DNA from 3 places in the Halomonas sp. PBN3 genome. Region 3 is predicted to be linked to each of the others. Evidence: predicted binding sites of a transcription regulator. Region 3 holds the regulator's gene; each other region holds the start of a gene.
The links. The regulator sigma-54, encoded in region 3, starts transcription at its own class of promoters, with help from an activator protein. The targets are predictions, from matches to a motif close to TGGCACNNNNNTTGCTNT.
Positions count from the first base shown of each region.

Region 1: a site for sigma-54 is predicted at 3,691-3,708, ahead of Q673_RS29640 (HAD-IIB family hydrolase). Genes of this name have one in related genera too.
Region 2: a site for sigma-54 is predicted at 2,936-2,953, ahead of urtA (urea ABC transporter substrate-binding protein). Genes of this name have one in related genera too.

Region 1 covers NZ_AXCA01000163.1:193,498-198,435, forward strand. Annotated here, with positions in the region: gene Q673_RS29620 (acetate/propionate family kinase) at 1-914, opposite strand, end outside; gene Q673_RS29625 (DMT family transporter) at 1,043-1,954, shown strand; gene Q673_RS29630 (diacylglycerol/lipid kinase family protein) at 1,970-2,839, opposite strand; gene Q673_RS29635 (porin family protein) at 3,017-3,517, shown strand; gene Q673_RS29640 (HAD-IIB family hydrolase) at 3,753-4,673, shown strand; gene Q673_RS29645 (glycosyl transferase) at 4,670-4,938, shown strand, end outside.
Region 2 covers NZ_AXCA01000038.1:3,687-8,624, forward strand. Annotated here, with positions in the region: gene urtB (urea ABC transporter permease subunit UrtB) at 1-1,464, opposite strand, end outside; gene urtA (urea ABC transporter substrate-binding protein) at 1,541-2,863, opposite strand; gene Q673_RS21835 (tripartite tricarboxylate transporter permease) at 3,226-4,752, opposite strand; gene Q673_RS21840 (tripartite tricarboxylate transporter TctB family protein) at 4,752-4,938, opposite strand, start outside.
Region 3 covers NZ_AXCA01000157.1:173,227-178,164, forward strand. Annotated here, with positions in the region: gene rapZ (RNase adapter RapZ) at 1-615, opposite strand, end outside; gene ptsN (PTS IIA-like nitrogen regulatory protein PtsN) at 640-1,104, opposite strand; gene hpf (ribosome hibernation-promoting factor, HPF/YfiA family) at 1,112-1,420, opposite strand; gene Q673_RS27490 (RNA polymerase factor sigma-54) at 1,520-2,932, opposite strand; gene lptB (LPS export ABC transporter ATP-binding protein) at 3,087-3,812, opposite strand; gene lptA (lipopolysaccharide transport periplasmic protein LptA) at 3,821-4,336, opposite strand; gene lptC (LPS export ABC transporter periplasmic protein LptC) at 4,336-4,917, opposite strand; gene Q673_RS27510 (KdsC family phosphatase) at 4,922-4,938, opposite strand, start outside.

The DNA of each region.
Region 1 (4,938 bases), on a different contig from region 3:
GCCAGGGACTTGGCGATCCGGTAGCAGAACACCTCGATGGCCAGCTCGGCGCCGGCGTGATGCTCGGCGGCGGCCTGCTCCAGGCGACGCATGTCGTTGGAGAGCCCGGAGAGCCCCAGCAGGCCGCTCTCCTTGTTGAGCAGGGTGTCGATGCGCTCCAGCGACCAGCCCAGCTGGCGCCCCAGGTGGGCGTGCAGGCCGGGGTCGACGTCGCCGCTGCGGGTACCCATCACCAGCCCTTCCAGCGGGGTCAGGCCCATGCTGGTGTCGACGCTCTGGCCCTGCCATACCGCGCAGGTGGAGCAGCCGTTGCCGAGGTGGGCGATCAGCCAGCCGCCATGGGCCCGCGCGGAGAGGCTATCGACCCGGGCGCTGACGTGGGCGTGGCTGCTGCCGTGGAAGCCGTAGCGACGGATGCCGTGGCGGGCGTAGAGGTGCTGGGGCAGGGCGTAGCGGTAGGCCCGGGGCGGCAGGGTCTGGTGGAAGGCGGTGTCGAACACCGCCACCTGGGGCAGGTCGGGAAACAGCGCCAGGGTGGCGTGGACCCCCACCAGGTTGGCCGGGTTGTGCAGCGGCGCCAGGGCGCCGGTGGCCTCGATGGCGCGCAGCACGGCGGCGTCGATGCGGGTGGCGCGGGTGAAGCGCTCGCCGCCATGGACGATACGGTGGCCCACCGCCACGGGATGCGCGCCTTCGAGCCCCTCGAGGATCGCCGCCATCGCCGCGGCGTGGTCGGCGCCATGCAGCGGGCGGGCGAAGTGCCGGCCATCGGAATCGATGCCCTTCAGGCGCGCATCGACGCCGCCCAGGCGCTCGGCCAGGCCGGACTGCCGCGGGCTTGCCGGGTCGCCGGACACCAGGGCGTACTTGATGGAGGAGGAGCCGCAGTTGATCACCAGAACGGGGTCGCGCATCGCGAGGCCTCGTGGACGAAATGGGACCTTAGGCTAACATGGTGACTCGGCACGGAGGATGGCGGTGACTTGATGCGCGTCATGCCTCCGACCCAAGTTCCCGCACTCACCTGACCGCAAGGACGCGCATGACCCGCCCGACTCCCTTTCCCCGCCCGCTCGCCCTCGGCCTGATGGCCTGCCTGGCGACCCTGTTCGCCGCCAACCACGTGGCCGCCCGCGTCGCCTTCGACGATGGCGCCGGCCTGTTGCTGGCGATCCTGGTGCGCTCTGGCCTGGCCACCCTGGCGCTCGGCCTACTGGTGCTCGTGCAGCGCAAGTCGCTGCGCCTGCCGTCCGGCAGCGGCCGCTGGCAGCTCGCCGTGGGGCTGCTGGTGACCCTGCAAAGCCTCTTCCTCTATTCGGCGGTGGCGCGCATCCCGGTGGTGGTGGCGCTGCTGCTGATGAACACCCTGCCGATCCAGCTGGCGCTGATTAGCTGGGCGATGGGCGGGCCGCGTCCCACGCCACGGGCGGCGCTTATCATGGGGGTGATCCTGGTGGGGCTGGTGGTGGTGCTCGACCTGCCCGCCTGGCTCACCGAGCCGGAGGCGCTGGGACCGGGGTGGTTCCTCGGCGTGGCGCTGGGGCTCGCCGCCGCCTTCGTGTTCGCCTGGGCGCTGTGGATCACCGAGCACCGCCTGGCCGAGGTGGGCAGCACCCTGCGCAGCCTCTTGACCATGCTCACCGTGCTGGTGGCCATGCTGGCCGCGGGCAGCGCCGGCCTGGTGCCCGGCGGCATGGCCCTGCCCGCAAGTGCCGCGGGGCTCTGGGGACTCGCCGCCCTGGGGCTCTTCTATGGCCTGGCCTTCTCGACGCTGTTCATCACGGTGCCGCGGCTCGACATGGCGCGCAACGCCCCGGCCATGAACATCGAACCGGTGGCCGCGCTGGTGCTCGGCTGCCTGGTGCTGGGTCAGGCGCTGACTCCGGTGCAGCTCCTCGGCGGCGGCATCGTGGTGGCTGGCGTCGTGGCGCTGGGGCTCTCCCGGCGGGCCTGAAGGAGGCGAAGAGGCTCAGCCGAGGCCGGCGATCACCCGCAGCGCCGCGGGCTCGACGCGCAGCGTCATCTCGCGGAAGTGGCCCAGGGACTCGCCGTCGGCGGTCACCCGGTGCCCATGGGGCATGGCGATGCGGCACGTCGTTGGTTGGCGCACCAGCACGCTTTCGTCGTCCTCCGGTGTATGGCCGCGCAGGCGGGTGATCACGAAGCTCATCAGCAGTTGCCACCAGGGGCGCGGGCGCACCGCCACCAGGGTCAGGCGGCCATCCCGGGGCGAGGCGCCGGGCACCCTGAAGCCGCCGCCGAAAAAGGCCCCCGAGGCGATGGCCAGCGACAGCCAGCGCTCCTCGAGGAGCGCGTCGTCGGCCTCCAGGCGCGCGTGGAAGCCTCGCAGCAGGCCGAGGTGACGCAGCTGGGGCAGCACGGCGGCGTAGCTGAAGCGCCCCAGCCAGCGCTTCAGGCGCGGCGATGCCTGGGTGGCCGGCAGGGTACCGAGGCCCACATGCACCACGTTGAGGAACAGCCGGTCGTCGAGCCAGCCGACATCCAGCCGCGCCGTCGGCCCGCGGGCCACCAGCGCACAGAGGGCGTCGGGGTCCTCGGGCAGCGCCAGGTTGCGGGCGAAGTCGTTGGCAGTGCCGGAGGGGAGCACGCCGAGGATGGCGTCCCGTGCCAGGCAGACACCGGCCACCCGGTTCACCGAGCCGTCGCCGCCGGCCACCAGCACGGTGTCGCCGGGCGCGAGCTCCGCCTCCCACCCCTGGTCGGCGATATCGCGCACTTCCGGCGCCGCGATGCCGGCGCGTGCCAGGCGGGGCCGCCAGAAGTCGGCGCCGCGGGCGCCGCTGCCGGCTCGGGTGTTGGCGATCAGCCAGTGACGCATGCGGGGTCCTCGGTGGCGTGGAGGCACCAGTATAGCCGGGCGGGAGAGGGTGGTGGCATGTCGCCGGGCGGCGACGGCGCGTAGCGCAAGGTTGCACATTTGTCCCTTGATCCTTGGTCGAATCGGGACCACACTTCGGGGTGTTGCAGAACGGTGTTCACTAACAAGGAGGATGCCATGAAGACCCTGACGCTTGCCGCCATCACGACCGCCCTGTTCGCCGCCGGCATCACCGCTGCCCAGGCCCAGCAGCCCCCCTATCCCCAGGGCTATGTGGGCGGCGACGCCATATTCTGGGAGCTCGACCCCGACGGTCGTGCCGACAGCCGCGACGGCACCGGCCTGCGCCTCAATGGCGGACTGAAGTTTAACGACTACTTCGCCGTGGAGGGCCACCTCGGAGGTGGCGGCTCCGACGGCGGCGTGGAGCTGGACTCCCTGGCCGGCCTCTATGCCAAGGGCATCCTGCCGGTCTCCCGGGAGTTCCGCCTCTATGGCCTGGCCGGCATGACCGATGTCGACTTCGACGTGGACAGCGAATCCGGCTTCTCCTACGGCGCCGGCGCCGAGTTCGACGTTGCCCCCAACCTCTCGCTGGGCGCGGACTACATGCGCTACCTCGACGAGGACCAGTACGACTTCGACGCCGCCAGCGTCGGCGTGCGCTATCGCTTCTGACCCCGCCTCCCGAGGCTTGTGATCCGGCGCCCCGAGGCTCTTCGCCTCGGGGCGCCTTGCGTTGGTGCAGTCGTGCACCGTCATGGTGCGGCCGCGGGGCGTCGCCGCCTGGTTCTCCGCGGCCTGCGCTGCCGATCCGCCCGGAACGGCAGGCTGGCACGCCCTGTGCGAGCTGGCATGTCCTGTGCATCAGCAGTGAGGGGCATGTGCCCCAGTCGACCGCCCGGGAGCTGTCATGACCGATCCACGCCTCACGCCGGACGCCGGCCTCGATGCGGCCCTGACGCCGCGACTGCTGTTCAGCGACCTGGACGGCTCGCTGCTCGATCACCACCGCTATGACTGGTCGCCCGCCCGGCCCTGGCTGGTGAGCCTGCGGCGGCTGGGGGTGCCGGTGATCCCGGTGACCAGCAAGACCCGCAGCGAGATCATGCCGCTGCGCCAGGCGATGGACCTGACCGATACCCCGTTCGTCGCCGAGAACGGCGCCGTGGTCGGCCTGCCGCCGGCCTGGTGCCATGCGCGCATCGATCGTCCCGGCCCCGATGGCCTGGCGATCCGTACCCTGGGCATGGACATCGGCTTCATTCGCAAGCGCCTGGCGGTGTGGCAGGCGCGACTGGGCGTGGTCTTCACCCCCATCAGCGCGATGTCGCTTGAGGAGCTGGTCGACTTCACCGGGCTCCCCGAGGCCGAGGCACGGCTGGCGCGCATGCGCGAGGGCAGCGAGCCGCTGGTGTGGCAGGACGACGAGGCCGGGCTCGAGGCGCTGCGCGCGGGGCTGGCCGGCGACGGCCTGCGGCTGGTGCGCGGCGGGCGCTTCTGGCATGCCACCGGCGAGGCCCACAAGGGCAGCGCCGTGGCCTGGCTGGTGGAGCGCTTCCAGGCGCTGCGCGGCCGCCGTCCGCTGACCCTGGCGCTGGGCGACGGTCCCAACGACATCCCCATGCTCGAGGCGGTGGACCAGGCGGTGGTGATACGCGGCTGCCATGGCCTGGTGGTCGAGCCCGACCAGCCGGCGCTCTACCGCAGCGCGGCGACCGGTCCCGCCGGCTGGGCCGAGGGGGTGGCCCACTGGTGGGGGCGAGCCGACCGCCGGCCGGGGCCGGCGGTGAGCCACGCCGGCGATGACGGGGCCAGGAGGGCGACGGCATGAGCGACTTCCACCAGAACGGCATCATCACCGACTTCCACAACCTGACCCGGCGCCCGCTGGAGGCCCTGGAGGCGGACCTGGTGGGCTTCTCGCGCCGCCGCCCGATGAGCCTGATCCTGCCCTCGCTCTACTCCGAGCTGGAGGGGCCGGCTCTGGAGCGCATCGTCACGGCGCTTGCCGAGGTGCCCTACCTCGCCGAGGTGGTGATCGGCCTGGACCGGGCCGACCGCGCGCAGTTCCGACACGCGCGGGAGTTCTTCGCCCG
Region 2 (4,938 bases), on a different contig from region 3:
GCCCAGCGACAGGCCGGCCACCAGGGTGCCCCACAGGTTCCCGACGCCGCCGAAGACCACCACCATGAAGGAGTCGATGATGTAGTTCTGACCGAGGTTGGGTCCCACGTTGGTGAGCTGGGAGAGCGCCACGCCGGCGAGCCCCGCCACCCCCGACCCCAGGGCGAAGGTCATGATGTCCACGCGGGTCGCCCGGATGCCCATGGAACGTGCCATGGCACGGTTCTGGGTCACCGCCCGCACCTCGAGGCCCAGGCGGGTTCGCCGCATCACCAGCATCAGGCCGGCGAACACCACCAGCGCGAAGCCCAGCACGTAGAGACGATTGAGGGTCAGCGAGAGCCCCTCGTTGATCATGATGGAGCCGCTCATCCACTCCGGAGTGACCACGGTACGGTTCAGCGGCGAGATCAGGGTGCGCACCAGCTGCTGGAGGATCAGGCTGACACCGAAGGTCGCCAGCAGGGTCTCCAGCGGACGTCCCTTGAGGAACTGGATGACGCCGCGTTCGATGGCGATGCCGGCCAGCGCGGCCACCAGAAAGCCCGCGGGGATCGACAGCACCAGCGCCAGCCCCGGCTGGCCGGGCAGCAGCTGCTGCATGGCCCAGGTGGTGTAGGCCCCGAGCATGATCAGCTCGCCATGGGCCATGTTGATCACGCCCATGACGCCGAAGGTGATGGCCAGGCCGATGGCCGCCAGCACCAGCACCGACCCCAGCGACAGGCCGAAGTAGAGGGTCTCGAGCCCCCGGTTGAGTTTCATCTTCTGCTCGATATCGGCCAGGGCCATGCTGGCGGCCTCCGCCAGCGCCGGATCACCGCTGCGCGCGGCGGAGTTGAGGGCGGCCCTGACCCGACTGTTGAGGCTGCCCTGCAGATCGGCCACCGCGGCGACATCCCCCACTTCCAGGCGATGGATCGCCAGTGCCTGCTGAAGCAGGCGGCGCACCTCGTCATCTTGCTCGGCAAGGATGACCGCCTCGAGTGGCTCGACGAGGCTGGCATCGACCTCACCGAGGAGCTCGCGTGCCGCCTGACGGCGTTCACTGACCTCATCGGCCTGCAGGTCGAGCACCGCCAGCGCGCTCTGCAGCTGACCGCGCAGGGCGTTGTTGATGCCGAGCCGGTCGAGGTCGCGCCGCGACATCTCGCCGAGGGTCTCGCCGGTGAGGGCATCGGCGATCGGCCAATCACGCCCGCGGTTCTCGAGTACCACCACGAAGCGACCCGTCTCCTTGTGGCGCTGCAGCTTGCCGCCCAGCAGCGCCTCCAGCCAACCACGGCTGCGCTCGTCGCCGCTGTCGATGATGGCCTCGATGGCCTCGCCCATCCGGGCGTAGGAAGAGGCATCCAGGGGTTCGAGGAGGGCCTGGCCGGGGTCATCCTGGGCACTGGCGACCAGCGGCAGCCAGGCCAGCAGGCACAGGGCCAGCAGCCGCCCGAGGCAGGGGGGAATCGTCATGGGCATGTCCTGGGAAGGTTCGTCGAGTGGCGTGTCACTGCCACCGGGTCAGGGGCGACCCGGTGGCAATCGGGTCCTATTCGGCAGAGGCGACCTCTTCCTGGGCCTCGCTGCCCCCGCAGCTCCCCTTGACGACGTTGTAGTTGCCGCACTCCATGGGCTTGCGCCAGTCGCTGATCAGGTCCCGGGAGCCCTCCAGGTAGTCGGACCAGGCGTCGCCGGCCACCGTGGAGGGGGTCTCCCAGACGATGGAGAACTGCCCGTTGTCCTGGATCTCGCCGATCAGCACCGGCTTGGTGATGTGGTGGTTGGGCATCATCGCCGCATAGCCGCCGGAAAGGTTGGGGACGCTGACCCCGATGATGGCCTCCTTGACCGCGTCGACCTCGGTGGTGCCGGCCTTGCGCACGGCCTCGGTCCACATGTTGAAGCCGATGTAGTGGGCCTCCATGGGATCGTTGGTCACCGCCATCTCGTCGCCGGTGTAGTCGATCCAGGCGTCGATGAAGTCGTAGTTGGCGTCGGTGTCGACGCTCATGAAGTAGTTCCAGGCCGCCAGGTGCCCGACCAGGGGTGCGGTATCGATGCCGGTCAGCTCCTGCTCGCCCACCGAGAAGGCCACCACCGGGATATCGGCGGCATCGATGCCCTGGTTGCCGAGCTCGCGGTAGAAGGGCACGTTGGCGTCGCCGTTGATCGTCGAGACCACCGCGGTCTTCTTGCCCTCACTGCCGAAGGCCTTGATCTCGGAGACGATGTTCTGCCAATCGGAGTGACCGAAGGGCGTGTAGTTGACCATGATGTCGTCGTCGGCGACGCCGAAGGACTTGAGGTAGGCCTCGAGGATCTTGTTGGTGGTACGCGGGTAGACGTAATCGGTGCCGGCCAGCACCCAGCGCTCCACGCCGACGCTGTTCATCAGGTAGTCGACCGCGGGGACCGCCTGCTGGTTGGGGGCCGCCCCGGTATAGAAGACGTTCTCGGAGGACTCCTCGCCCTCGTACTGCACCGGGTAGAAGAGCAGGCCGTTGAGCTCCTCGACCACCGGCAGCACCGACTTGCGCGATACCGAGGTCCAGTTGCCGAAGATGACGTCGACCTCCTCCTGGGCCAGCAGCTCGCGCGCCTTCTCGGCGAACAGCGGCCAGTCCGAGGCCGGGTCCACCACCACCGCCTCCAGTTCACGGCCGAGCAGCCCGCCCTCGGCGTTCTGCTGTTCGATCAGCATCTCCACGGTGTCCTTGAGCACCGTCTCGCTGATCGCCATGGTGCCGGAGAGGGAGTGCAGGATGCCGACCCTGATGGGGTCTTCCTGGGCCAGGGCGGAGGATGCCACGGTGGCGCCGAGCAGCGGTACGGCCAGCCAGCGGGAGGTGCGGGTCACGGATGACGGGATCATGGGATCTCCTTGCGCTCGATGTTGTTGTCGATTGAGTCAGCGAGAGGCCATCGCAGGATGTCTCGCGCTGTTATCGCAAGGAATGTGCCACACCGACTCGAGGGGGATTTTCCTATCCTGATTCAACCAGTTGCACCTTGTCTTCCGGAAGCAGGCGGGCAACGGCAGGCGACATCCTGGTGCAAGGAGACACCAGGCTGCCCCAGGATCGACCCTGCCCCTGGTGCAACGCACCGTGTTGACACAGCACGGCCGGAGACGAAGAAGAAAAGGGGCGCCGGATCGACCGGCGCCCCCACTGGGCCCTTGCATGGTGAGTGGGCCCTTGCGTGGTGAGTGGGCCCTTACATGGCGAGTGAGGATCAATCGCCCTCGGGTCCCCCTGTACCGGTGGTAACCTTCATGCGCCGACGCAGCAGCGGGCCGACGATGTAGGGCAGGATCAGCCCCAGCCCCGCGAACACCCACAGGCCGATGGCCAGGCCGCTGTCCCACAGGATGGTCCAGTCGCCGTCGGAAATGTCCATGGCGTGGCGCAGGTTCTTCTCCATCTCCGGCCCCAGCAGCAGGCCGAGGATGATCGGCACCAGTGGGATCTCCAGCTTGCGGAAGATGTACCCGGCCACTCCGAAGGCCACCATGAAGTAGAGGTCGAAGGTGGTATTGCTGATCGAGTAGATCCCCACGAAGGCGATCATGGTCACGATCGGCAGCAGGAACATCGGCGGCACCGAGAGCAGCTTCACGAAGATGCCCACCAGCGGTATGTTGAGCACCAGCAGCAGGAAGTTGCCGATCAGCAGTGCCGCGATCACGCCCCAGACGATATCCGCGTTCTGGGTGAACATCAGCGGCCCTGGGGTGATGTTCAGGGAAATCAGCAGCGCCAGCAGCACCGCGGTGGTGCCGCTGCCCGGCACGCCCAGGGTGAGCATGGGCACCAGTGCCCCGCTGGAAGCGCCGTTGTTGCCGGCCTCGGGTCCGGCCACGCCGCGCGGGTCACCCTCGCCGAAGTAGCCCTTCTTGCCCACCACCTTCTTCTCCAGGGTGTAGCCGATGAAGCTGCCGAGCGAGGCGCCGGCACCGGGCAGCACCCCGGCGATGAAGCCCAGCACGCCGCCGCGGATGCTCGAGGGCATGATGCCCTTGATATCGGCCCACTTGAGCGACAGCTTATTGACGCTCATCTTCTCCTTGCCGCCGCCGGCCTTCTCCTCGATGAAGAACAGCAGCTCGGAGATGGCGAACAGGCCGACGATGGCGATGATGAAGTCCACTCCCTCGTAGAGCTCGAGCACACCGAAGGTGAAGCGCTGGACCCCGGTGTTGTCGATGCCCACGGTGGCGATCATCAGGCCGATGCAGGCCGCCACCACCGTCTTCATGGGATTCTTGCCGGTGATGCCGCCCAGGGTGGCGAAAGCCAGCAGGAAGAGCGCGAAGTACTCCGCCGGGCCGAAGGTCAGGGCGAACTTCGCCAGCAGCGGCGCCAGCAGGATCAGCCCGATGGTGGCGATCAGGCTGCCCATGAAGGAGGCCACGGCGGAGATCGCCAGGGCCTCGGCAGCCTTGCCCTGCCGGGCCATGGGATAGCCGTCCAGGCAGGTCATCATCGCCGGCTCGTCACCGGGGATATTGAGCAGGATCGAGGAGATGCGCCCGCCATACATGGCGCCTGCATAGACCGCGGTCAGCATGATCAGCGCAGTCTCCGGGGCCAGGCCCAGGGTGAAGGCCAGCGGGATCAGGATCGCCACGCCGTTGGCCGGCCCAAGCCCCGGCAGGGCGCCGATCAGGGTGCCCAGGAAGGCGCCCAGCAGGGCGAACATCAGGTTGTGCGGGGCGAGCGCCACCCCGAAGCCGTCGATCAGATAGCCGAGGGTCTCCATCAGCTCACCTCCAGGAAGGACAGCACGCCCATCGGCAGCGCCAGGTCGAGGGCGAAGTTGAAGAGCAGAAACACCGCCACCCCAGCGAGCGCGCCGGTGACGAAGGCCCTGAGCGGGGCGCTGCCCATGCGCCAGCACAGGGTCCCCACCGCCAGGGTGGTGCTGAGGACGAAGCCCAACGGCTGC
Region 3 (4,938 bases):
GCCGTTGTAGGGACGCAGGCGAGGGTCCCAGTAGGGGTTGGGCAGGCAGCGCGCGTCGAACACCAGGTCGGCGTCCAGCGGTACCCCGCGCTTGAAGCCGAAGGACTCCACGGTGAGGGTCAGCTGCTCGGGGCGGTGGCCGGCGACCTGGTCGCCGATGCGCCCGCGCAGCTCGTGCACCGTGAGGCGCGAGGTGTCGATCACCAGGTCGGCCAGGTCACGGATCTCCGCCAGCGCGCGCTCCTCGGAGTCGATCGCCTCGGCGAGGGTCATCTCGCTGCCCCGGGTCAGCGGGTGGCGGCGGCGGGTGGCGGAGTAGCGCTCGATCAGGATGCGAGCATCGGTGGTCAGGTAGATCACCTGGCAGTCGATGCCGCGTCCGCGCACCTCCGCGAGCAGGCTGGGGAAGCGCTGGAGCGCCTGGGGCAGGTTGCGGGCATCGATGCTCACCGCGATGGAGGAGCGCGGCGAGGCAGGGTCCCCCAGCTCGTCCACCAGCGAGCCCAGCAGCATCGCCGGCAGGTTGTCGATGGCGTAGTAGCCGAGGTCCTCCAGGGCCTGCAGCGCGATCGACTTCCCCGAACCGGAACGGCCGCTGATGATCACGAGCTGCATGGGGGTCTCCTGGTCGGGGGGGCCTCAGCCCTGTCGTCGGATCGCCTCGATCAGGCGCTCGTGGAGGTCGCGCTGGCTCTGGCTGCCGCGAAGCCGTGAGCGGGTCTCGGCATCGTTCATGATGCCGGCGACCTCGGCCAGCAGCGCCAGGTGGGCGGCGTCGGCCTCCTCGGGCACCAGCAGCACGAACACTAGGTCCACCGGTTCGCCGTCGATGGCGTCGAAGTCCACCGGCTCGGCGAGCCTGAGGAAGGCGGCGACGGGCCTCTTGCAGTGGGGGCTTCTGGCATGCGGGATCGCCACGCCGTTGCCGATCCCCGTGCTGCCCAGGCGTTCACGGGCGATCAGGCGCGCGAAGACCTCCTGGCTGTCGAGGCTGGGAGTGTTCTGGGCGATGAAGGTGCTGAAGAACTCAAGCACCCGTTTCTTGCTCCCCCCGGGCACATCGAACAGGGTGCGCTCGGGGGGCAGGATGGCGTCCAGTGACATCGTGGGTTCAGCGGGCGCCGGCGCCCTGGGCGCGGGCCTGGGCCTTCTCCTTGTGCTTCACCAGCTGACGGTCCAGCTTGTCGGCCAGGGCGTCGATGGCGGCATACATGTCATTCTCCTGCGCCTCGGCGTGCAGGTCGGCACCGGCGGCATGCAGGGTGCAGGCGGCGGACTGGCGCTCCTTCTCCACGGACAGGGTCACCTGCACGGTGGTGATGTTGTCGTAGTGGCGCTCCACGCGAGTCAGCTTCTCGTTCACATAGTCACGCAGGGCATCGGTCAGTTCCACATGATGGCCGGTGATATTGACTTGCATGACACGCTCCTTGCTCGTTGGTTGTGATTCGATTGTAACCCTTTTTCCTGCCTTGCATACCCCCCGCGCCAGGCGCGTGGGACGGCGCCTTGACGCGGGTCAGCGGAGCCGCTTGCGCTCGCTGGAGGAGGGGATGCCCATCGCCTCGCGGTACTTGGCTACGGTGCGGCGTGCCACCTTGATGCCGGCCTCGTCCAGCAGGGCGACCAGCTTGCTGTCGGAGAGCGGCTTGCGCGGCGGCTCCTCCTGGATCAGCTTGCGGAGGCGGGCACGGATGGCGGTGCTGGAGTGGGCGTCGCCGTCCCCCTCGCCACCCACCTGGCTGGAGAAGAAGTACTTGAGCTCGAAGACCCCGCGAGGGGTATGGATGAACTTCTGGGTGGTGACCCGGGAGATGGTCGACTCGTGCATCTCCACCGCCTCGGCGATGTCGGCCAGGATCAGCGGCTTCATCGCCTCCTCGCCCTGCTCCAGGAAGTCGAGCTGGCGTGCCAGGATCTCACGCCCGACCCGCAGCAGGGTGTCGTTGCGGCTGGCCAGGCTCTTCATCAGCCAGCGCGCCTCCTGCAGGTGGTCCTTGAGGAAGCGGTTGTCGTCGCTGGTGTCGGCGCGACGGATCAGCGCCGCGTAGTCGGGCTGGATGCGCAGCCGCGGCAGCGCCTCGGGGTTGAGCTCGACCCGCCAGCCATGACGGTCGTGGTAGGCGACCAGGTCGGGAACCACGTAGTCGTCGGTGACCCCGGCGAAGGCGCTGCCGGGGCGTGGGTCCAGGGCGCGCACCAGGGCGATGGTGGCTTCCAGGGCGGCGTCGTCGAGCCCCAGGCGGCGCTTGAGCAGGCGGCGGTCGTCGCCGGCCAGCGCCTCCAGGAACTGGCGCACCAGGCGCCGCGCCTGGGGCAGGCAGGGGGTGTCGTCGGGGAGGGCGGCGAGCTGCAGCGCCAGACACTCGCGCAGGTCCCGGGCGAAGACCCCGGTGGGTTCGAACTGCTGCAGGCGCAGCAGCACCGCCTCCACCTCGCGGCTGCGCAGCCCGGCCAGCCCCTGCGCCCTGAGCCCCTCGCACAGCTCGTCGAGGGGACTGGACAGGTAGCCGGCGTCGTCCACGGCATCGATCAGGCTCTCGGCGATCTGGCGCTCGCGCGGGGCCAGGTCGCTCATCGCCAGCTGCCAGGCGAGGTGGCCGCGCAGGCTCTGGCCCTCGGCCTGGCGTTCGAAGTCGGGCCCCTCGCCGCCCGCCGGGGCGGCTAGGTCCGTGTAGGTGTCGGACCACTCGCTGTCGGTGCTCAGCTCCGCGGGGATCTCGCTTGCCCACTCCTCCTCGGGCGTTTCCACGCTGGCCTGCTCGCCGAACTCCTCGTCGAGCTCCAGCAGGGGGTTGGACTCCATCGCCTGCTGGATCTCCTGGCGCAGGTCCAGGGTGGAGAGCTGCAGCAGGGCGATGGCCTGCTGCAGCTGGGGCGTCATGGTCAGCTGGGTGCCGACCCGCAGCTGCAGGGAAGCCTTCATGGCCATGGGAGGCGTCCTCCTGGCGTGTCGGAAAGCCTCACCCTAGCGCCTGGCGACGACGCGCGCAAGCGTGGCTAAAGCAACTTCCGTGCCAGACGCGCGAGGCGTGCCACAAGCGAATAACGATATGGTGGTCAGCGGCTTGGCGCGCATGTCCGCTTCAGAGCCGGAAGTCCTGCCCCAGGTAGACCTCGCGAACCCGCTGGTTGGCGAGGATCGCCGCGGCGTCCCCCTCGGCGATGATCTTGCCGTCGCCGACGATGTAGGCGGTGTCGCAGATGTCGAGGGTCTCGCGGACGTTGTGGTCGGTAATCAGCACCCCGATGCCGCGGGCCTTAAGCTGGCGGATGATCCCCTTGATCTCGCCCACCGAGATGGGGTCGACCCCGGCGAAGGGCTCGTCGAGCAGGATGAAGGCGGGTTCGGTCGCCAGGGCGCGGGCGATCTCGACCCGCCGGCGCTCGCCGCCGGAGAGGCTCATGCCGAGGTTGTCGCGGATGTGGTTGACGTGGAACTCCTCGAGGAGCTCCTCCAGGCGGGCGTGGCGGGCGGCGCGGTCAAGGTCGCGGCGGGTCTCGAGGATCGCCAGGATGTTGTCGGCCACCGACAGCTTGCGGAAGATCGAGGCCTCCTGGGGCAGGTAGCCGATGCCGGCCCGGGCGCGCTCGTGCATGGCCGCGCGGGAGAGGTCCTGGTCGTCGATGGCCACCGTCCCGGCGTCGGCGCGCACCAGGCCGACGATCATGTAGAAGGAGGTGGTCTTGCCGGCGCCGTTGGGGCCCAGCAGGCCGACGATGCTGCCCTGGCGGATCGACAGGCCGATGTCCTGGACCACGCGGCGGCGCTTGTAGCTCTTGGCGAGGTGGCGGGCGTGAAGGGTCTTCATGGACTCCCTTACTGCTGTTCCGGCTGGAGCGTCATGCGGATGCGCTGGCTGCCCTCGACGCCCTCGGCATCGGCACGCGCCTGGACCACGCGGCGGTCGAGGAAGTACTCGAGGTAGCCGCCCTGGAAGATGTCGCCGCCCTGGTGCAGCTCGGCGCGGTCGATCAGCTCCACGCGGCGCTCGGCGACATGGTAGACCACCGTGCGCCCCCAGCCCTTGACCACCGGCTCGGCGGGGTCAGGCTGCTGCTCCAGGTAGGCCCGCTCGCCGGTGGCGGTAGCCAGGGAGAGTTCGCCGGCGTCGTTGCGGCGGATCTCCACGCGATCGCCGGTGAGGCGCATGCTGCCCTGGCGGATGTCCACGTTGCCGGTGTAGACGGCGGTGCCGGCGCGGTCGTCGAGGTCCAGGCGGTCCGCCTCCACCAGGATGGGGGCCTCGGCATCGCCCTGGGCCTGGACGACCGGGACGGCGCCGAAAGTGAGCAGCAGGGCGCAGGCGAGGGGGGCTAGGGACGGTCGCTTCATCACGGGGACTCCTCGGCGGTCTCGGGCGGGTGGTGGCCGCGCACATTGTCGGTCAGCCGGGCGCGGTTGTCATCGAGCCAGGCGTCGAAGCGTTCGCCGCTCATGCGCTGGGGGGGCTGGCGCAGCGTGGCCGGGGTGGTGCTCCAGGCGTGGCCGGTGTCGGCATCGTAGTGCAGGGTCTCGGTGGTCAGCACCCAGCGCTCCGCGGGGGCCTCGAGGCGGGCGTCGCCGTCGAGGCGCAGCGGGTTGCCGCCGGGGCCGAGCTCGCCGTGCTCGGCCTCGGCCAGCCACAGGCGACCCTCGCGATCGACCAGGCGCGAGCGGGGCGCGTCCAGCCGGGTGACGTCGTCCTCGGGGGTGTGCACCAGGCGCGGGGTGGTGACGCGCTGGTGGGGCCGGCCCTGGGCGTCGAAGCGGGTGAGCCGGGCGTTCTCGAGGTAGAAGTCCGGCTCGCCGGCGGCATCCCGGGGCACCCGACCGCCGGAACCGGGCCCGCGCAGGTCGAGCAGCGCCAGGCCGCCGCCCAGCGCCAGCAGCAGCAGCACCAGGCCGGTGCGAAAGCCCGGGCGCGGCAGGGCCATGGGCTCAGCCGGCCCCGTGGA